DNA from 3 places in the Staphylococcus sp. 231237_7MaSpsaltlick genome. Region 3 is predicted to be linked to each of the others. Evidence: riboswitches for the same ligand, from Rfam matches in the RefSeq annotation. Region 3 holds a riboswitch; each other region holds the start of a gene.
The links. Region 3 has a riboswitch for S-adenosylmethionine ahead of ACF91D_RS12745 (methionine ABC transporter ATP-binding protein). Riboswitches for the same ligand answer to the same signal wherever they lie in the genome.
Positions count from the first base shown of each region.

Region 1: linked by a shared signal. The riboswitch ahead of ACF91D_RS00700 (Na+/H+ antiporter NhaC family protein) and the one ahead of ACF91D_RS12745 (methionine ABC transporter ATP-binding protein) in region 3 are both predicted to bind S-adenosylmethionine.
Region 2: linked by a shared signal. The riboswitch ahead of metX (homoserine O-acetyltransferase MetX) and the one ahead of ACF91D_RS12745 (methionine ABC transporter ATP-binding protein) in region 3 are both predicted to bind S-adenosylmethionine.

Region 1 is NZ_JBICNX010000001.1:122,522-130,229, reverse strand. It holds gene ACF91D_RS00720 (SulP family inorganic anion transporter) at 1-181, shown strand, start outside; gene ACF91D_RS00715 (amidohydrolase) at 181-1,311, shown strand; gene ACF91D_RS00710 (SDR family oxidoreductase) at 1,390-2,271, shown strand; gene ACF91D_RS00705 (flavin reductase family protein) at 2,408-3,019, shown strand; SAM riboswitch class I at 3,168-3,268, shown strand; gene ACF91D_RS00700 (Na+/H+ antiporter NhaC family protein) at 3,380-4,672, shown strand; gene ACF91D_RS00695 (SRPBCC family protein) at 5,095-5,601, shown strand; gene ACF91D_RS00690 (MurR/RpiR family transcriptional regulator) at 5,893-6,654, opposite strand; gene ACF91D_RS00685 (alpha-glucoside-specific PTS transporter subunit IIBC) at 6,878-7,708, shown strand, end outside.
Region 2 is NZ_JBICNX010000006.1:325,608-333,315, reverse strand. It holds gene dnaB (replicative DNA helicase) at 1-445, opposite strand, end outside; gene rplI (50S ribosomal protein L9) at 476-922, opposite strand; gene ACF91D_RS14330 (DHH family phosphoesterase) at 919-2,886, opposite strand; gene ACF91D_RS14325 (DUF2232 domain-containing protein) at 2,901-3,827, opposite strand; gene metX (homoserine O-acetyltransferase MetX) at 4,166-5,134, opposite strand; SAM riboswitch class I at 5,197-5,302, opposite strand; gene ACF91D_RS14315 (AzlD domain-containing protein) at 5,397-5,726, opposite strand; gene ACF91D_RS14310 (AzlC family ABC transporter permease) at 5,723-6,418, opposite strand; gene serS (serine--tRNA ligase) at 6,927-7,708, opposite strand, start outside.
Region 3 is NZ_JBICNX010000005.1:399,990-407,697, forward strand. It holds gene ACF91D_RS12700 (GNAT family N-acetyltransferase) at 1-135, opposite strand, end outside; gene ACF91D_RS12705 (organic hydroperoxide resistance protein) at 626-1,051, opposite strand; gene aroD (type I 3-dehydroquinate dehydratase) at 1,204-1,923, shown strand; gene ACF91D_RS12715 (nitroreductase family protein) at 1,990-2,529, shown strand; gene ACF91D_RS12720 (thioredoxin family protein) at 3,030-3,350, opposite strand; gene ACF91D_RS12725 (arsenate reductase family protein) at 3,492-3,848, shown strand; gene gcvH (glycine cleavage system protein GcvH) at 4,024-4,404, shown strand; gene ACF91D_RS12735 (toprim domain-containing protein) at 4,639-5,031, shown strand; gene ACF91D_RS12740 (thioredoxin family protein) at 5,028-5,327, shown strand; SAM riboswitch class I at 5,382-5,487, shown strand; gene ACF91D_RS12745 (methionine ABC transporter ATP-binding protein) at 5,573-6,598, shown strand; gene ACF91D_RS12750 (methionine ABC transporter permease) at 6,591-7,286, shown strand; gene ACF91D_RS12755 (MetQ/NlpA family ABC transporter substrate-binding protein) at 7,310-7,708, shown strand, end outside.

The sequences.
Region 1 (7,708 bases), on a different contig from region 3:
TACATTTGATAGAAGAACTGTATCGTTTGTTAAAAAGGCACCAATTTTTAATGGGTGTATAGTAACGTTAACGATGGCGATTATATTAATAACGAATAATTTAGCTGCAGGTGTAGTAATTGTAACAATTGCCTACTATCTCATTTTGCGCTTAAAAAATAAGAAAGGACGTGACATGTAATGCCACATTATGAAGATTACATAAATTGGAGGAGAACTTTTCACCAATATCCAGAATTATCAGATGCAGAATATGAAACAACAAAAAGATTAAGAAGAATTTTAGAATCATATAATATTACAATCTTAGACTTACCATTAGAAACTGGTTTAGTAGCAGAGATTGGTCAAGGTGAACATTTTGTAGCAGTCCGAACAGACATAGATGCATTACCTATTAAAGAGCAAGTTGTACATGAATTTACATCTACGAACGAAGGTATGATGCATGCTTGTGGACATGATATTCATATGGCGAGCATACTTGCAGTAGCGACAAAATTGAAAGAAATTGAATCGCAATTAGCTGGGCGCGTACGCATTATCTTCCAACCTGCAGAAGAACTAGGTTATGGTGCGTATCATATTACTGATACAGGCGCGATAGAAGGCGCTAAAGCGGTGTTAGGCTATCATAATTACCCTACATTAGACATTGATGAATTTGCAGTAAAATCAGGTGTTATTACATCATCGGTAGATCGTTTTGAATTTAAAATTAAAGGTGTAGGGGCTCACGCTGCAAAACCTGAACAAGGTAATGATCCAGTTATTGTGTTAGGACAATTAATTAATAGCGTGCAATCAATTGTTAGTAGAAATTTATCAGCATTCGATAATGGCGTTGTTACTATCGGTGAAGTATCGAGTGGTAATACATGGAACGTTATTGCAGATGAAGCTTATGTTCAAGGCACAGTGAGAAGTTTTGACGAAGAGAAACGCAATTACATCGAAAAACGCTTGCGTGCAATTGGAAGTGGCCTTGCAGAAGCATTTGGTGTTGAAATTGAAACGTTATATCATCGTTTACCAGGTGCAGTTGTTAACGATGAAAAATTAACAGAAGACGCTATAGAGGTTGCTAAATCGGTAGGTTATAATGTGAGTATTATGGATCAACCATTAACCATCGGAGAAGATTTTTCTGGTTTCTCAAATAAATATCCAAGTGTATTTGTGTTTATTGGTTCTAATAGTGAATATGATCTGCATCATCCTAAATATGATCCAGATGAACGTATATTAGAAAAAGTACCTGATTATTTCGTAAGTTTTGTACAAAAACTTTTAAACGAACAATCTAAATAGAATCTTCGATTGATGTATTAAAAGTTAAAAAATCAGGGTAATGCATAAGCATATTCTTTAAATAAGGAGTGTTTGCATATGCCAGGACAAGATCCTAGAACAAAATTTTCAAGTGAAGATTTCCCGAAACAAGAACAAGCCATTCCAGGTTTACAAGATAAATTAGAGCCTAAGCCTGATTGTGGTGAAACAACTTATACCGGTTACGGACGTTTGAAAGATTACAAGATGTTAGTGACTGGTGGAGATTCTGCTATCGGTAGAGCCGCTGCTATTGCCTATGCAAAGGAAGGTGCGGATGTGGCGATTAACTACTTACCGGCTGAGCAAGTAGACGCTGAAGAAGTGCAACAAGTGATTGAAGCCGCGGGTCGTAAAGCGGTATTAATCCCAGGTGATATACGTGATGAACAATTTAACTATGATTTAGTTGAAACAGCTTATAATAAACTTGGTGGATTAGATAATGTAACAATTGTAGCAGGACATCAGCAATATAGAAATAATCTTAAAGGCTTTGATACTGAATCATTTACTGAGACATTCGAAACAAATGTCTATCCTATTTTCTGGTCAGTGCAAAAAGCAATTGATTATTTAGAACCAGGTGCAACGATTACATTGACGTCATCTGTACAAGGGTATAATCCAAGTCCAATCTTGCATGATTATGCCGCTTCCAAAGCAGCTATTATTTCACTTACCAAAAGCTTATCTGAAGAATTAGGTAGTAAGGGGATTCGAGTGAACTGTGTAGCACCAGGCCCATTCTGGTCACCGCTCCAAATTTCTGGTGGACAGCCCCAATCTAAAATTCCTACTTTTGGTCAAAAAGAAGTTTTAGGTAGAGCTGGCCAACCCGTTGAACTTTCAGGCGTATACGTCCATTTAGCTGCCGAGGAATCAAGCTATACAACAGGCCAAGTTTATGGTGTGACAGGTGGTACCCAATTAGATTAGAATTGATGCAGAAATGAGACCGTAATCTAATTTAACTATTAGTATTTTGATATCTAGACGATACTAAGTATAAGGAGGCAAGGATACATTGATATCCTACCTCCTTCTTATTTATAGAAAGGTAAGGGAATCATTTATGAAGAAATTTAAAGCAGATACTTTAACTAAAAAGCAAAATTATAAATTATTAAGTGGTAGTGTGATACCTAGACCCATCGCATTTGTTACTTCCCAAGATAAAGAAGGGCGTTTGAATGCAGCGCCATTTAGCTTTTTCAACGTTGTTAATAGTGCGCCTCCAATGATTATGATTTCTACAGGTCGTTCTGAAGGGAAACGCAAAGACACTTCTTTAAATATTGAGGAAACGGCATCGTTTGTTGTCCATATCACAGATGAAGCTACAGTAGAACAAATCAACCAAACAGCAGCACCATTGATCCGTAACCAAAATGAATTGGAAAGAACAAACCTGAATTGTGTTGACTCTGAATTAGTTTCAGTGCCTGGCATTGAACAAGCAAAAATTCGTATGGAATGTAAGTTAGATAGAATTATTCCGTTAGGTGACTCTCAAGAAGGATCTGACTTAATTATAGGTGAAGTAGTCATGTTTCATATTGATGAGTCCGTTTATTTTGAAGATAGTAAAATAGACGCCGATGCGCTTAGTGCAGTAGCTCGTTTAGCGGGTAATGATTACGCTTCTTTAGGAAATAAATTCACAATAGAACGTCCAATGGAGTAACTAAAAGATATTTAACAAAATAAGCTTTATTGAAATAATAGATAGTTGGAAGGGAGAGAAAATGAAAGCATTTATAAAAATTGTTTTCTATCCGCTTTCCTATTTGACGAATTACGATTAATACTGTACTGTAATAAAATAAAATAATAACTTATCAAGAGAAGTGTAGGGACTGGCCCGTTGATACTTCGGCAACATGATGATGCGTGTGCCAAATCCAGTAGCATAAATTATGCTAGAAGATAAGAATGAATCACAGATTACTCTTTCTTCTTAAATAGAAAGAGTTTTTTTATTTTTAGGACTAAAAAATAATAGAATGTTAGATTCTGTTTTAATATTTAGGAAAGTTGGTTATGTATGGAGGAGACAAAAAAAGGTAACGCATGGGCTTTGATACCTTTAATCGTATTTGTTGGTATGTTTTTAGGTGTAGGTATTGGTACGGGTGACTTTACTACGATGCCACTCAATGTAGCTATATTAGTTGCGTCTATCGTTGGCTTAGCATTAAACAGAAAAGAAGCATTTCATAAAAAGGTTGAAGTTTTTACAAAAGGTGCAGGACATTCTAATATTATTTTAATGATGTTGATTTTCTTGTTAGCAGGTGCATTTTCCCAAACGACAGAAGATATGGGCGGCGTGGAGTCGACAGTTAATTTAGGGTTATCATTAATACCAGAAAACTTAATTATTGTCGGGCTCTTTATTATATGTATGTTTGTATCTTTATCAATGGGTACGTCTGTAGGAACGGTAGCTGCTATAGCGCCAGTTGGTTTTGGTTTAAGTCAGGCTACAGATGTTTCAGCAGCTATCACAATGGCTACTGTTGTTGGTGGCTCTATGTTTGGTGATAATTTATCGATGATTTCTGATACTACAATAGCTGCAGTACGTACTCAGAAAACGAAAATGAGCGATAAATTTAAGGTGAATATAAGAATTGTCTTACCTGGTGCGATATTTACTATTATTGTGCTTTGGTTTTTAACTAATGGTGCGCACATAGATGCAAGTAAAAGTTACGATTATGACCTTATTAAAGTAATTCCATACTTATTTGTGCTTATCTTAGCACTAATAGGTGTAAATGTCGTTATCGTATTAATCGGTGGTGTTGTACTTTCTGCAATTATTGGATTAATTTATGGTTCATTTGGATGGACTGGCTTATTAAATTCAATATCTAAAGGTATTATCGGCATGGAAGATATAGCGATTATTGCATTGCTCATTGGTGGATTAGTTGCGTTGATTCAACATAATGGTGGTATTACTTGGTTGTTAAATTTTGTACGCAGTAAAGTTAAATCTAAACGCGGTGCAGAATTAGGGATTGCTGGCTTAGTAAGTGTTGCAGATATATCAACAGCAAATAATACTATTTCTATATTAATGGCAGGCCCATTAGCGAAAGATATATCAGAAGAATATGATGTAGATCCGCGTAAATCAGCCAGTATTTTAGATATGTTTGCGAGTTGTTTCCAGGGTATGTTGCCATATAGTCCTCAGCTGATTGCGGCTGCAGGTGTGGCGTCTATATCTCCATTTGAATTAGTACCGTATTCTATTTATCCAATGATATTAGGTGTTTGTGGACTGATAGCAATCTTCTTTAGATTGCCTAGATTAAATAAAAAGTAATTAAGATATATTTAAATTTGAAGTGAGGTAGACTTTTAAGTACTGGCTAGTGTGTCGGAGTTATAAATTGATAAATAGGATTTAGAAAGCATTCGAAAATTTTTTGTTTTCACTGTGATTTTAAATTTTAACTGATTATAATTGATATTAAATTTGAGTCCGGGCATGTGTATACCGGGCTCATTCGCTTTTTTTAATAAATAGTATGTGAACAGAATATGCTAAGATAAGCGTGAAGTTTATTTAGATAATATTCACTAAAAATGAAAGTTTTGACGTTTACTGACTAATAGCGATAAAATGAGATTGTTAAAGCTTTATAAATATTAAAGAACATTACTATATTTATGTATTAATTGTTTAGAAGTATAGTGGAATGCGTTAGAATAGTAATAAGAGTGAAAGTAGGTGAACAATCGATCGTGGGTAAATACAATGTAGAAAATGAGAATGTTGAAATTCGTCTTGAAAGATTATTCAAAGTAGAGCCTGAATTATTATACCAAGCGTGGACAGACCAACGCTTTCTTAAACAGTGGTTTATGACAACTGAAAGAACAAATAAAACTATTGAAGTAGCTGCGGAACAAAATGGAACGTATAAAATTGTTGATGTTCGTAAAGGTAAGGAAAATGTAGTACAAGGTACTTTTGCTTCATTATTGCCTTATGAATATATCGTCATGACAATTGGTATGCCAGAATTAAGCGATTCAGAAGATACGATAGAAGTAGAAATATTCGAAAGAGAACCTGGCATTACACAAATGGTTTTCAATTATACTGCTTTTGTACCAAGAGAAAGAAGATTAACATCTTTAGAATATAAACAGAAGAAGAAAGAATATCATGATTCAACGGCGCATGGATTTGAAATGCTATTCGACAAACTACAATTAACACTTGAAGAGTTTGAAGCGGATTTATAATATTGTTGAGTTGATATTGTAATCATATTGTCTGATATGATTTTGTTGGATTTTCATAATTCTGATAATATCGTTTAAGTTTGAATAAAGTTTCGGCCCGTATCAAAGGAAATACTTTATACGGTTTGCTCGGTCGTTACTTCAAATAAATAACGCTCCCTTTAAAGTAATTACTAAATGTGTAAAAACTTTAGAGGGAGCTTTTTATAAGTAATAAATTCAAAGTAATCATTTAAGCCTCAATACGGTTATTTGAACATGTCGAATAAGATGATAGTTGGAAAGTATATTTTAGTACAATTCACCTATTACTTTACGTTCATTATATTTTCGTAATAAGGTTTCGAAGAAAATATGGTAACTAATAAAGCTTGAATAATCTATGCCGTCTGCTAAGTAAAATGTATTACTAGATACATAAATATTATAATTTGCTTTCTGAGCAAGGGTATTATCTTTTAAAGTGGTAACAGAGAAAAAATATTTTTGACGTAACTGTAATAAATTGCTGATATCTGTTAATTGCTCTGATTCACCAGAAAGAGAAATGATAAAAAAGATATCTTTCGGTGTTGTTTTATTCAATACCATTTTAAATTCGTGTACGTCATGAAGTACGATAATATTTTTATGTACCGTTAGTAAGATACGCTGTGCCTCTTGAGCAACATTCATTTGGGCTAATCCAGTTCCATATAAATAAACGGTTTCTGCTTGGTAAATTTTATCTGTAATCAGGTCATAATCGATTCTTTCTAAATAAGTGAAAGTATTTTCGATTTCTTGTTTAAAACCTTCGATTGAATCTGAAGCTAATTGATGTGATTGTTCAGTTTCAAATTTTAAATAAGATTTAAAATCACTATAACCATCAAAGCCTAATTTACGTGTGAAACGATGAATGGTGGCGTTAGATGCGTGGGTGTGTTCTGCTAATTCTTGTATTTTCATCGTTTTACATTGTAGGATATGTGTATTAATAAAATGTGCGATATGTAAATCATTTTCATTTAATTTATTAAAGTTAGTATTAACACGTTCATCTAAAAACAAATTTGTCACCTCACACTTCATGAAAATATTTTCATGTTTTGAAAATATAATCTGATTATACAAAATTGTTCCGAATGGCGTCAAACTATTGTCTGTATGTAAGCGTTTCCCTTAATATTAAATTAATCACATACAACACATACTCAATGAATTATATTTATAGATTTATTATGAACGATGTGTAGATAAATGCTTATGTATAGAAATAGGAGGTTATACGACTATGAATGCAATTAAACGATTTGGGAGTGCGATGATTGTACCTGTATTAATGTTTGCATTTTTTGGTATTGTTTTAGGATTTGCCACTTTATTTAAAAATCCATCGATTATGGGAAGCATTGCTGCTGATGGAACAACTTGGTTTAAAATTTGGTCAGTAATCGAAGCTGGTGGTTGGACAATTTTTAATCATATGGAAGTTGTGTTTGTGGTCGGTTTGCCACTATCTTTGGCTAAAAAAGCGCCTGGACATGCAGCTTTAGCAGCATTGATGGGCTACCTTATGTTCAATACTTTTATAAATGCAATACTTACGCAATGGCCGCATACATTTGGAGCGAATTTGGAAAAAGGCGTTGACAATGTAACAGGACTTAAAGCGATTGCTGGGATTGAAACGTTAGATACGAATATACTTGGTGGAATTATCATTTCAAGTATCATAACTTGGATACATAATCGATACTACAGTAAACGATTACCAGAGATGTTAGGCGTTTTCCAAGGTCTAACATTTGTGGTGACGATATCATTCTTTGTTATGTTACCAATAGCACTACTTACATGTGTTATTTGGCCGACGGTGCAAGGTGGTATTACTTCATTACAAGGCTTTATTATTGGATCAGGTTATATTGGCGTTTGGTTGTATCACTTCTTAGAACGAGTATTAATTCCAACAGGATTACACCATTTTATATATGCACCAATTGAAGTTGGTCCTGTTGTAGTCAATCATGGCTTAAAAGCAGAATGGTTTGAACACGTTAATGAATTTGCTAAAAGCACTGAACCATTAAAAGAACAATTCCCATATGGATTTATGCTACAA
Region 2 (7,708 bases), on a different contig from region 3:
CTAAGATTCTTCTTTCTGCATCATTTAAAATTGCATCTAATTCAAGTTCGTCATTATAACCATCATTCGCAATACTATCTGCAGTTTGTATTAACTTTCGTTTGGTAGCATGCTTAAACACAATTTCTGTATAGTATTGTATGTTTCGAGTGGTCGGAACGCTACTGGATAGCTCGGCAAGATACTGCGGACCACCCGCTTCATTCAATCGCCCTTCTTGTGACAATTGATCCATGATTGTTACGACATCTATATCTTTATTATCTTCGTTGAGGTTCATCATCGCTCTAAAGATGTGTTGATGTGCGCCTCTATAAAATGACTCAGGAAGTAAGACTTCCTGAGTTGTGTTAATCAATTCTGGATCTATGATAATGGCACCTAATACAGACTGTTCAGCCTCATTGCTGTGCGGCATTTGATTTTGTTCATACATTCCATCCATTACGATTACACCTCATATTTCAATTCGTTATTATTGTTCAACTGTGTGCACACGAATTGTACCTTCTACTTCTTTGTCTAGCTTCACAGGTACGTTGGTATAACCTAACGCGTGGATACCGCTTGGTAGATCCATTTTACGTTTATCAATTTTGATATTGTGTTGGTCTAGTAAGGCTTGTGCGATTTGCTTTGTACTTACAGAACCGAACAATTTACCACCTTCACCTGTTTTAGCTGATACTTTAACTTCGATTTCAGTTAATTGTTCTTTTAGCTTTTTAGCGTCTTCAATTTCTTGTTGGCGTTCAGCTTCTGCTGCTTTATTCTTTTGTTCTAATTGTTTTAAGTTTCCTGGTGTTGCTTCAATTGCGTAATTTTTCTTCAATAAGAAGTTATTTGCGTAGCCTACTGGTACTTCTTTAACTTCGCCTTTTTTACCTTTACCTTTAACGTCTTGTGTGAATATTACTTTCATGTATTCTCACTCCTACTCATTTGTTCTGTTATTGCTTCTTGAAGTTGATCGATTGCTTCTTCTACAGTTACACCTTTAATTTGTGTTGCAGCGTTTGTTAAGTGACCGCCACCACCTAAGGCTTCCATCGTTAATTGAACGTTAACTGCACCTAAAGAACGGGCAGACATACCGACGACGTCATCTTCACGTTTGGCTACTACATAAGAAGCATCTACGCCATCTAAACTTAACAGCTCATCGGCAGCTTGTGCAACCGTGACGGGATGATAAATTTTATCTTCCGAACCATGTGCGATGGCAACACCATTGTCTTGTAACTTAACTGTTTGAATCAATTCAGTTCTATTAATATATGTGTCGATATCATCTTTCAAGAAATGCTGTGTCAGAATTGTATCCGCACCATGCGCTCTTAAATAACTTGCTGCATCAAAGGTTCTAGAACCTGTACGCAACGTAAAGTTACGTGTGTCAACGATGATACCGGCAAACATAATTGTCGATTCGAGACGTGTTAAACGTTGCTCAGTTGGTTGATATTCTAATAATTCTGTCACTAACTCTGCAGTAGAACTTGCATATGGTTCCATATACACTAGTAACGGGCTAGAGATAAAGCTTTCACCACGTCTATGGTGATCAATAACCACTTTACGATTGGCCTTGTTTAGAATGTTTTCATCTAGTACCATCTCTGGTTTATGTGTATCGACTACAACAAGCGTTGTCTTAGAGGTCATGATATCCCATGCTTCATCAGAAGTAATAAATCGCTCTTTAAGTTCAGGCTTTTCATTGACCGCTTCCATTACACGTCGTAAGGTTGGATCGATATCTGATTCATTCAATACTATGTAGGCATCTAAGTTATTCATCATTGCAAAGCGTGACACACCAATTGCACCACCGATTGCATCTAAATCAGGTCGTGTATGACCCATGATAATGACTTTGTCACCTTCCATTAAGATATCTTTCAAGGCATGTGAGATAACTCGAGCTCTAACACGCGTACGTTTTTCCATTGGGTCAGTCTTACCACCGTAGAAACGTACATTACCGTTCATATTTTTAATTGCAACTTGGTCACCACCACGGCCAAGTGCTAAATCTAAGCCGGATTGCGATAGTTCACCTAAGTCGATAAGATTTTCAGAGCCTTCACCGACACCAATACTCAATGTCAGTTGAGCACGATAACCCACACTCTTCTCACGGAGCTGTCCTAAAATGCTAAAGTTAGCATCTTCAATTTCCTTTAAAATACGTTGATTTAAATAAGCGACAAATTGGTCTGAACTATAACGTTTAAAGTAAACATCATGTTCCTCTGCCCATCTACTGATTACACGTGTTACCATCGAGTTGATTTCAGAACGCTGTGTATCATTCATATTCTGTGTAATTTCATCGTAGTTATCTAAGAACAATGTCGCGATAATTGGTTTAGATTCTTCATATAAATCATTTGTCTGTACTTCTTCAGTTATATCGAAGAAATACAATACATGTTCACTTTCTGAATAACGCACACGATAGTGGTATTCATTCTCTTCAATTTCTACTTCTTGTGTTTTTTCTAATTGCTTTAAAATATTTGGATATACTTCATTAACTGGATCCGAAATCACATTACGACTCAAACGATCCGACATAAACTGGTTCATCCACTCTATGTTTTCATTTTCATCTAAGATAATCATACCGATAGGTAACGTCTTAATAGCAATGTTGTTACCTGCAGAAATATGTCCACTGAGATTATTGACGTAATAGTCTAATTTCCGAAAAGCTTGTCTTACCATCCAGGCTGTCGCTATGATGACAAACACTAAAACAACGGTCGCAATTCCTGCGACTAATTGGTTAAAGATAAACCAAACAACAACGAGTGCGATTGCTGTGAGTGCCAAAATAATAAATGGTAAAATCAACGCTTTTTTAGTGGATTGACGGTTCATTTTTCCACCCCAAATCATTTTTTAATGATGCTTTTCAGGTTAAAGCATAAATCTACCAATCCAATGAGTCCCACGATATGTGTAAATGGCGTTAATATTGTCCCAATCACCATTAAAATAATCGTAAGTGCAAGCGGCATTGATTTTGCTTTTCCAAAAAAGTGAATAACACTCAACCCTTGAATATACATACATAATGATAACACAATTTCAAAGTTTAATACGACACTTTGAAAAGTACCCGATTGGGTAGCAAACATAACACAAAACAGCACAATAATATAGATGACTAATATCGAGCGTTTCATCTGCCATGCATATAATGGTTTGAAGATTGGTGTAGCAACTTTGAATTTACGTAAGATTGGAAATGTAATAATAAGATTAATCAATATAAGTAGAAAAACTGCAATCACAATATAACTCGGTAATTGTACTGCAAATTGGCGGAAACCTTCTTCAAGAATCATTTTAGAATCTCCGGAGACTGCCGACTCTGTTATAAGTTGATGCATTTGTTGTTTCACTGGATTGATGATTGCAGAGGCTTTTGGTAATTTATCAAAAGTCTGTAATAACATAATCGCGATAAGTGAAACGATACTCATAAATGTAGTTGTAACATATAAAATACGTTCTTTTGACGTACGTTCTTTTAACAATTGGCCTACGATAAAGCTCAAGAAAATAATGAGGACCAATATACTTAGCACAAATATATTACCTAATAATGTTGTTAAGACAACCGATATAACCGCTGCTAAGCCAAACGACTCGTTTGATTTGTGCCATAAGATGATACCTGGTATCGTAGCAAATAATGCGAGTACCAGTCCTAGCGGTGGTAATATATGTAAAGCTAAAGCTACTACTATGAAAGCAATTATGCTAAGAATAGTTGCTTTAGGATATATTTTTGAAAACAAGTTCGCCACTCCTATACTATTTTTGACTATAACTACCATTTTAACCAATTTAAATCTTTTACACAATTTTACCGACCCATTTTATATAGAAGAATTAATGATCTGATAACATCTTTTAACATCCCCTTTGATTTACTGCAAATTCAGAAATCGTCTCTATCAAACTAGATTACTGATTACATGGATTAATGATTATTCCATCATTGCTTTTTGCCTTCTAAATTCCATACTTCTCGAATCTATTATTTCAACTTTTTTAAAATCAAAAAGGGCAATGCCTAATAACAACTCACAACGAGTCAGATGTCATTATGCACTGCCCATATTTCAATAAATATTCAATAACCTCAATATTATTTACGTTTAAATTTAGATAAGTTTAAGAAATGATATAAATTAGGTGCCCAATCATTAAAATTAAGCAAGAAACCATCGTGCCCAACATTATCAGGAACAAAGAAATGTTTATGGTATTTAAAGCGTTCTCCTACTGCCTTAACTAAATCATCTGGGTAGAGTAAATCATCGGTGAAACCCATTGTCATGACCTTTGTATCAAGTGAGCCAAACACAGCATCCACGTCATCTCTTCCTCTATCTAAATCATGGCTATCTAAGACGTCGAGCAGTGTTAAGTAACACTCAGACGCGAAATGTTGTTTAAATTTATCGCCTTGGTGTTTCTGATACGCAACTACTTGATCAGGTGTGAAACGTTTGTCATAACTTTTTGATGAACGATAGGTTAAGAATCCTAACTGTCTTGCGATACTCATTCCTTCTTTGTTATCAAGCAGAATAGCCTGTCTTGCGATTTCATTGAATGCACGACTATAAGATGACGTTCGATCAGTAGCAGCTAGGATTACTGCTTTCTCTACTTCAAATTTACGGTTATACAAAAGTTCCATCGCCTGCATGCCACCTAAAGAGCCACCGATTAATATATTAATCTTTCGATACCCTAGTGTTTCGATACCTAGTTCAATAGCTTTGACAATATCTCTCAACGTTAATTGTTTAGGAAAATCTACATCATTGAGTGCAGAACTTGAACCATATGGACTACCAATAACATTAAATGTTAAGAACTGATAATCATGAATTGGCATGTATCCACCATCAATAATTTCACGCCACCATCCAGGATCTTCATTCGTACCATATGTCAGATGATTGCCTGTTAATGCATGGCAAACTACTACAAGCGGTTGCCCTTGAAAACCCACATGCTCATAGCGTAACTTCAAATTTGCTATCGTTTCACCAGATTCAGTCGTAAATGGTCCCAATTCTAATGTATCAACCGTATAATTTGTCATTTTTTACCTCCTACTTAAATAAAAAAACTCCTCACTCTAAAAATAAGTAAGAAGTTTAACTATACTTATCATTCGAGTATCTCGTTGGTATTAGCACCGTACTACATCTTATATAGCCGGTTGCTGAAGCTTCAACGGGCCAAGTCCCTCTGCTTCTCGAAATAAGATTTTATTTTATTTATATGCATCTCATATAAAAGATGTCATAATTTTCTAATTATTGTCATTCTAACGGATATTAACTCTTACATCAATGAATTATTTAAAATAGCCATCTTAAGAGTGCCATTATTAAAATGCCCCCAATAATTGTAAAGGTTAGACTACGTGTGATAACTGCAATTAAGATTGTAGGTATCATCGTTATAATAAATGGGAAATTTAATGTGTAGCCAAGCCCATTGTCATGTTGCTCTATAACGCCATCTATAATTAATGCCGTGAATAGTGTAATTGGAATAAATGAGAGCCATTTGACGACCTTTTCAGACAACTGTATTTTCGTGATTAATATAAAAGGGATAACCCTTGTTAACCATGTAACTAACCCACACAACAAAATGATAATAAGCATATGTAGAGAAGTCGTCATTTATCCATCACCACCCCAAGCATTGCCGCAACAACTGAAGCTAAAATAATCGCTAAGTATGACGGCATAAATAAACTGAACAACAACATCATAACTACAACACAGATAATTAAGACAAAGTAAATTCTAATATGTGAGCGCTTTACCGCTTCAAATTGAGATACCGCTAGAAAGATAAACATTGCTGTGATTGCAAAGTCTAACCCTAAAGCATCCGGATGTTGTATGTATTTGCCAAATATAGCACCTGCAACAGATGACACTGTCCAAAATAAATACGCTGTAATATTTAAACCGTGTAGCCATCTATCATTTATCTTCTCACCTTTTAAATGTGGCGTGATAGCTACACCAAATGTCTCATCAGTTATAAGCGAAGAAAGCCCTAACCGATTTAACAATCCATAATCTTTATAATTCGGAGCTAATGTCATGCTTAATAAAAACATTCTCGAGTTAACTATGAATGCTGTAAGTACAATAGCCGTTATGGGTGTCCCTGAGATGACCAATGTGCAAATTATAAATTGAGCAGCACCAGCGTAAATCACTAAGCACAATAATATAATTTCAAGAATACTAAAGCCAGAGGCTACAGCAACAATTCCAAATGATAATCCAACACCAGCATAGCCTAACAAAGTGGGGATACATTCTTTAACGCCTTGTTTAAATGTGATATGTTCTTTCATCATCTCACCCCTTGTTGATGTATTTTGATATTCACATTCTATTACAAACATTTAAAAACAACCATATCTTTTAGACTTCGGTATGTGTGACGTAAGACAAACCACCGTCTAAAAACATTGCTATTCCTTCAATTTTAAATTATTTTATAGACTCGAATTAATTTAGACCAACTGGCAGAAATAGGTCTAACAACCCTACTATTTGTTTGATTTTTAACCTTTTTTATATCATTACACCTCCCCTACCCTCTTATGATAATGGAAAATTGCTTAGTTCCTATATTTTAAAAAATAACTAACTAGACCAAAAGTTGGTTCAATATTTTGTATTAGTGTGGTTCGTCTATATAAAAGCTTGGTCGATATGTCTTATTGCTAAATCACCATACTGACAAAACGCAAATTGTATAAATCATGACAAATAAAAAAGGCAATCTCAAAAGAAATTGCCTTTTCATTTGTCAGAAAACTGTACATCTCCGACGTTTCATTTATTATTTCATTTTAATTATTTAACTGGTCTAATTACAGTCTTGCCACCCATATAAGGAACAAGAGCTTCTGGAACAGTTACTGAACCATCTTCATTTTGATAGTTTTCGACAATAGCAGCAAAGGTTCTACCTACTGCTAAACCACTACCATTTAACGTGTGTACTAATTCTGGCTTGGCATTTTTATCACGTTTAAATCTAATATTCGCACGTCTTGCTTGGAAATCAGTAATGTTTGAACAAGAACTGATTTCTTTATAATCATTATAGCTTGGTAACCATACTTCTAAATCAAATGTCTTACTTGAACCAAAGCCAATGTCTCCAGTACATAAGATTACACGTCGATATGGTAAGCCTAATTCTTCGAGAATTGCTTCAGCGTGTGTTGTCATTTCCTCTAATGCCTCAAATGAATCTTCTGGCTTTTCAAAGCGAACCATTTCAACTTTATCAAATTGATGCAAACGAATTAAACCACGTGTGTCTCTACCTGCTGATCCTGCTTCACTACGGTAACATGCTGACTGTGCAGTAAATTTCGCTGGTAATTCATCTGGACCAATAATTTCATTACGGTAGTAGTTCGTTAATGGTACTTCCGCAGTTGGAATTGTGTATAGACCTTCCTTTTCAACTTTAAATAAATCTTCTTCAAATTTAGGCAATTGACCTGTACCATACATTGAATCAGCATTTACTAATTGTGGCACCATCATTTCAGTATAACCATGTTGTGTTGTATGCTTTGTGACCATATAGTTCATTAACGCACGTTCTAGTTGCGCACCTTCGC
Region 3 (7,708 bases):
TAAATCTGTATCATTTAAGCACTTCTCATTTTGTAATTTCCAGGCTAATACTTCGAGTTCTTTATGAATGCCTTGTAGTAATAAGGATTTATAAATAGAAAAATCTTCAGTAGTTAAATAACGAATTTGCGTCATTCAATGCCTCCTAACTTCTGCAAAGTGTTTTTTATAATGTATGAATAATTCTCGTTTACCAATTTAATTATAATATTAAAGGAAATAATTTATTTGAGCAATACTATCTTTAATGTTTTACAAAAATATGTGGACATTTACAATTCAAGATACAAAAGAATGGGTTTTTATAAAGTTTTAAATTTATTTTAATATGTATTTTAAGTAAATAAGAGAAATATGATAATTATGGTATAATGTAGTGAGACGCATAAATGTGAATGGAGGCATAAATTGTGGGAGCTTTAATAACTATTATAGTTTCACTAGCAGTGCTAATCCTGATTTCTTTTGCTGTATTAATTGCTTATATCTTTTCTCAAAGTAAAGATGAAGGGAACAAGTGATTAAATTTTATGTAAGCATTAAAGCATCTAGATTTTACATCAGGAATAAAAAGACAAAAAACCCCTCAAAAATTTCAAATAAGAAATTTTCGAGGGGAAATAAATTAGTCAACTACTGATACATTTAAGTCAACTTCGATGTTGCCACGTGTAGCTTTTGAATATGGACAAAATTCATGCGCGTCTTGTAAATATTTCTCAGCTTCTTCTTGAGATAATACATTTTTAACTTTTGCATCAATTGAGACGCTTAATTTAGGGCTTTCAGCGTCTGGGTCATCTTCTAAACGTACTGTTAAAGTAACTTCTGGCTCAGCGCCTCTAACTTTGTTTTGTTTTAAGATTAAATCAAATGCGCCATTAAAACATGAAGCATATCCGGCTGCAAACAATTGCTCTGGGTTCGTACCTTTTTCAGCATCAGCTTGAGCTGGTGGCACAATTGCTACATCAATTGCTTTATCATCAGTTTGAACGTGACCATTACGTCCACCTGTATTTGTTGCTTTTGTTTCATAATTTACTGCCATTTTATGACCTCCTTAAAAACTTCTAATTCATGTTTACCCAAGAAAAATTATTTAAATCATTTCAACGAGTAATTTATATGTTTTTTAATTGTATTATTTTTAGAAATTGTTATACAATTATTTAAATATTACTTATAAAAGGAAGTTTAAACATGGCAAAAGTTGATATAGCTGTAACAATTGCACCTGAACATGAATTACTACAAACTACAATTGAAGATTTGAAACAATATCAATCATCTATAGATATTATAGAACTAAGAATAGATCAATGGTCAGTTTTTGATGAAACATATCTGGCGAAAATTGCTGAAGATATCTACAATTTAAACTTAAATAAAAAATTATTAGTAACCTATCGAACGAAGACACAAGGTGGAGAAGGTCTACTAGAAAACGACGCATACTTAAACGTGCTAAAGAGGATAATTCCATTAAACTACATCGATATGATAGATATTGAATATGAAGAAGCTATGCCAATAGAAAAATATCATACAGTAATAGATTTAGCGCATCGTGAAAATCTAGAAGTTGTCTTATCACAACATAATTTCAAAAAGACACCTAAATTGGAAATTTTAAAACGTTTATATTATAAAATGCATCAGCTTGAGCCAGATTATTTAAAAGTAGCTGTTATGCCTCATGATAAACAAGATGTCTTAAACTTATTAAATGCAATGTCTGAGACAGTAGACACGGTTTCACAAAACGTTGTTGGTATAGCGATGTCTAAGTTAGGGTTAATTTCAAGAACTGCTCAGGGATTGTTCGGAGGTTCAGTTTCATACGGTTGTTTAGATGCACCTAAAGCGCCTGGTCAAATTCATGTTGAAAAATTAAAAGAACAAATTAAATTATACGAGTAGTTTGAAAATAGTGGTCGCCTGATTTATAATTGAAAATAATTATCATTAACGAAAGGGCGATAATCAATGGAACTACAAGATGCAATTGCACATCGTAGAAGTATTAAGGTTTTTAAAAGAGACATGACGATAGATGATAACGCATTATATCAAGCAATACAGCAAGCGACAGACGCGCCCAATCATGGTATGAGAGAGCCTTGGAGAGTGGTTCATATCGCTAAAGATCGTTTAGGTCCGATGAGTAAACAACTCTCAGAAGTTGCCTTTCCTAATTTAGATAAAAAACAAGAAAATCATTATAATACCGTTACGAATCTTGGTGGCATGCTTGCCTTAATTCTAAAAAGGGATCCGAGACAACGAGAAGATTTAGAGAATAACATGGCATTTGGCGCTTTCGCACAAAACCTAATGTTATTGTTGTATGAAGCTGGTATTGGCACATGTTGGAAATCACCGACATATATATTTACGCCTGAAATAAGATCAATATTTAATGTAAAGGATGATGAACAACTTGTAGGTTTCTTATATCTTACAGATTTACAAGATGAGATGCCACATAGAAAACGTCATGCGGAGCAGGTAATAGAAAAGTTTTAAAGCAAATTTTAGGGAGTGAGATAAGAATCAAATTTTGCGTTAGATTCTTATCCCACTCCCAATTGTTATAGCTATTCACTCAAAATTTAAAAATAATGTTTATATAAAAAATGAGAGAGTGAGACAAAAATCTAATTCATTTAAAAAGATTTCGACGGCCTGTTAGTAAGGGCGAGTAGGGTTGAGAGGGACAAAAGGCCTACTTAAGTCTAAGGTTATTATAAGGTCCCACTAATTTAAAACTGGTTACAAGAGCTGGTGCTCATGCATAAGAACCACTAACTTTCAAAAGTGAAACACATGTGTATGGGCTCAGGTGTAAGAGCCACTAACTCAAAACTGATTGCATGAGCTAAAGCTCATGCATAAGAGCCACTAACTCAATAAATTGAGAAGTGGCTCTTTAAAGAAGTGGCTCTTTAAAAAATACTGCTATTACAAAGATTAAGGCTGGACATTTAATTTGCCCCAGCCACTTAAAATGAGATAAAAAATCTCAATTATTTAAATGTTTCAGCTAAAAATGATTCTACTTGTTCTGGTGATTTTGCATTAGCTGAGTGTAAGTGAGCTAATTTTTCTCCATTTTTAAATACTAATAAGCTTGGTATACCCATCACGTCGTTGTCAGCTGCAACGTCTTCAAGCTCATCACGATTAACTGTAAACCAATCGTAATCATTGTATTTTTCTTGGATAGGGTCAATCCACATATCCATTGCTTTACAGTCAGGACACCAGCCAGCTTCGAATTTCACAATAACTGGATTACTACTTTGTACAGTTTCTTTAAATGCTTCATTTGTATTAATAGGTTTCATAAATTTCTCCTTTTTAAAAATATAATTAAGCTTATTATAACGGACATTTTAAAGTTATAAAAAAAATCAGCTTATTAATTAGAGCGTTTTAGCAATAAATTTGATATATTAATGTTAACTAGTTATAGGAGGTACAGAATAATGATAAAATTTTACCAATATCCTAATTGTACTACTTGTAAAAAAGCAGCTAAGTTTTTACAAGACTACGGTGTGAGCTTTGAACCAATCGATATAGTGCAGCATACGCCCACTAAAAACGAGTTTAAAGAAATTTTAGAGGCTACAGATATCGATATAAATAAACTTTTTAATACGCACGGTGCTAAATATCGTGAATTAGGTCTTAAAGACAAAATGAGTGATCTTACTGATGATGAAAAGTTAGATTTATTATCAACAAATGGTATGTTGGTCAAAAGACCATTAGCTATTTCTGGAGACAAAGTTACAGTAGGTTTTAAAGAAGACCAATATAAAGCAACATGGTTATCTTAATTCCTTTTTTATAAAAAAAGTAATCTCTGTAAGTTGTAAATATAAATAATATATGTAAACGCTTCAACTATTGCTGTGAAAACATTATAAAAATATTAATATGTCAAGAAATAGTTGATTGTATGGTATGCATATGGCATCATTAATATGTAAAATCATTTAGGAGGGGATTCTCGTGGCAGTACCGAGTGAATTAAAATATTCTAAAGAACATGAATGGGTAAAAGTTGAAGGTAATACAGTAACTATTGGTATCACTGAATACGCTCAAGGTGAACTTGGCGACATCGTATTCGTTGAATTACCAGAAGTTGATGACGAAATTAATGAAGGCGACACTTTTGGTAGTGTTGAATCCGTAAAAACAGTTTCAGAACTATACGCGCCTGTATCAGGTAAAGTAGTTGAATCTAACGACGAGTTAGAAGATAGCCCAGAATTCGTAAATGAATCACCATACGAAAAAGCTTGGATGGTTAAAGTTGAACTAAGTGATGAAAGTCAATTAGATGAATTATTAACTGCTGAGCAATATTCAGAAATGATTGGCGAATAATATAACATTGAACTCCATGATATAATTATCTTGGAGTTTTTCTTATAGCACTGTAGATTATTGAAAACTTAGGAATTATATAAGCCTAACAAGTTCATCTTAATTTTAAAAAATGATAAATTATGGTTGTAATAATAAGAAATGTTTTAACTATGTAAATTATGTTTATTGTCACCACGGATTGTGAAGAACTAAGTAGAAAGATTTACTATCAACATTTAGAGGGTGGATGTCATGACGATACTGAACCAAGTAATTGTTGTCGAAGGAAAGTCAGACAAGAAACGAGTCAAACAGGTAATTGATCAACCGATAGAAATTATCTGCACGAATGGTACGATGGGTGTAGATAAATTAGATGAAATGATCGATACTTTATATGACAAGCAAGTATATATTCTTGTAGATTCTGATGATGAAGGTGAAAGAATACGAAAATGGTTCAAACGCTATTTAAGTGAGAGTAGACATATAAGAGTAGATAAAAAATTTTGTGAAGTTGCTCGTTGTCCTAGACCATATTTATCTAGAGTATTGGAAAAACATGGTTTTATAGTAAAGGATGAGGACAAAGTAGCGAAAGCAAGATTGGATTATATAGCTGAAAGGGTAAGTTTATTAACATGAATGTAACAAGTGAACAACGCGTTGACGTCAATAAATATATAAACGAAGATAAGTATCTTATATTTGGTTATACGCCAACATGTGGGACATGTAAGATTTCTGAACGTATGCTAGATATTGCGAATGATATTTTGAAATTACCTACAATAAAAATGGACTTAAACTTTCATCCCGATTTTAGCCAATCGTATGAAATTCAATCTGTACCAGTTTTATTAGTAATGTCAAAAGGTGAAGAGCAAAAAAGAATCTATGCGTTTCAATCGGTGCCTTATTTGTTAGAAAATTTAAAATAGTTATTGACGAAACATTAGTGCAATGGTAGGATTAAAAATAATTAAATAATGAAACTCTTATCACGAGAGGTGGAGGGATGTGCCCTATGAAGCCCGGCAACCGTCTTTAAAAGAAATGGTGCCAATTCACATAAAGTTTTAAAACTTTAGAAGATGAGAGAAGCAATTTTGCTTTCTCTATACTTCGGTGAACATAGAGGAAGCATTTTTTAATTGAAGGAATAGCAACACAAGGAGGAAACACTATGATTGAGTTAAATCAAATAGTCAAAAAGTACAAAACGAAAAAACAGGACGTACTGGCTGTAGATCATGTTGATTTAAGTATTCAATCAGGCTCGATTTTTGGAGTAGTTGGTTTTTCAGGTGCGGGGAAAAGTACTTTAATTAGACTTTTAAATAACCTCGAACAACCGACTTCAGGAGACGTCATTATCGATGGAGATACAATTGGTAAGCTATCAAAATCACAATTAAGAAAAAAGCGTCAAAAAGTGAGCATGATATTTCAACATTTTAATTTACTATGGTCGCGTACTGTATTAAATAATATTACATTTCCATTGGAAATAGCCGGGGTACCTCGCCGTGAAGCAAAACAACGAGCAAAAGAATTAGTAGAACTTGTTGGACTAAAAGGTAGAGAAAGTGCATATCCTTCAGAGCTGTCAGGTGGTCAAAAGCAACGTGTAGGTATTGCACGTGCGTTAGCAAACGAACCAACTGTATTACTTTGTGATGAAGCGACAAGTGCTTTGGATCCACAAACAACAGATGAAATTTTAGAGTTATTATTGAAAATTAAAGAAGAAAGAAATTTGACAATAGTGATTATCACGCACGAAATGCATGTCATTAGACGTATATGCGATGAAGTAGCTGTTATGGAAAACGGTCGTGTGATTGAACAGGGTCAAGTATCCACTGTCTTTGAAAATCCACAACATGCCGTTACAAAACGCTTTGTCAAAGATGATTTAAATGATGATTTCGATGAATCTATTAGTGACTTAGTATCGCTTAATGAAGATGATTATGTTGTACGTTTGAATTTCACAGGGAATAATGCCACGCAACCACTAGTGTCATACATAACGAAAACACATAATATTGATGTGAATATATTAGAAGCTAATATTAAACATACAAAAGACGGTTCACTTGGATTCTTAGTAATTCAATTGGGCGAGGTAAATTCAGAAAAATTCGAAAAGTTCAAAAATGATTTAGAAGCGCAACATGTATCAGTGGAGGTGTTAAGACATGGGTAATTCATTGAGTGACATCCTCCGCGAGATGTTTACAATGCCAAACGTCAGCTGGGACGAAGTTTGGTTAGCGACATACGAAACAATTTATATGACAGTAATTTCGACAATTTTTGCGTTTGTATTAGGTTTAATATTAGGTGTATTACTATTTTTATCAGCTAAAAGTAAATCACCTATAGCAAGAGTTTTCTATAGCGTTGTTTCATTTATAGTTAACTTGTTTAGAGCGATACCATTTATTATTTTAATACTTTTATTAATTCCATTTACAAGTTTAGTCTTAGGCACGATTAGTGGTCCAACTGGAGCATTACCAGCTTTAATCATTAGTGCGGCGCCATTCTATGCTAGACTTGTAGAAATTGCATTTAAAGAGATTGATAAAGGTGTTATTGAAGCGGCTTGGTCAATGGGTGCTACTACTTGGACTGTAGTCAAAAAAGTACTTTTACCTGAAGCGATGCCAGCGTTAATTTCAGGTATTACTGTTACAGCGATTGCTTTAGTAGGTTCAACTGCAGTGGCCGGTGTTATTGGTGCAGGTGGTTTAGGTAACCTAGCTTATTTAACAGGTTTCACTAGAAATCAAAATGACGTTATTTTTGTTTCAACAATTTTAATCCTTATTATAGTGTTCATCATTCAATTTATTGGTGATTGGGCTACTAATAAAATTGACAAGAGATAATCTTAAAAAGGGGGACTTTTTATATGAAAAAATTATTTAGTTTAGCTTCTGTGCTTGTATTAGCGCTTGTTTTAGCAGCCTGTGGGAATAGTGGAGGTAGTGAAGATAAAAAAATTACAGTAGGTGCTTCTCCAGCCCCTCATGCTGAAATATTAGAAAAAGCCAAGCCATTATTAAAAGATAAAGGCTATGATTTGAAAATTAAAACAATCAATGATTATACAACACCGAATAAATTATTAGATAAAGGTGAATTAGACGCAAACTTTTTCCAACATACACCTTACTTAAAAACTGAGAAAAAAGATAAAGGATATAAAGTAGAATCAGCGGGTAATGTTCATTTAGAACCAATGGCTGTTTATTCTAAAAAGTATAAGAGTCTAAAAGATTTACCAAAAGGTGCCACAGTTTATGTTTCT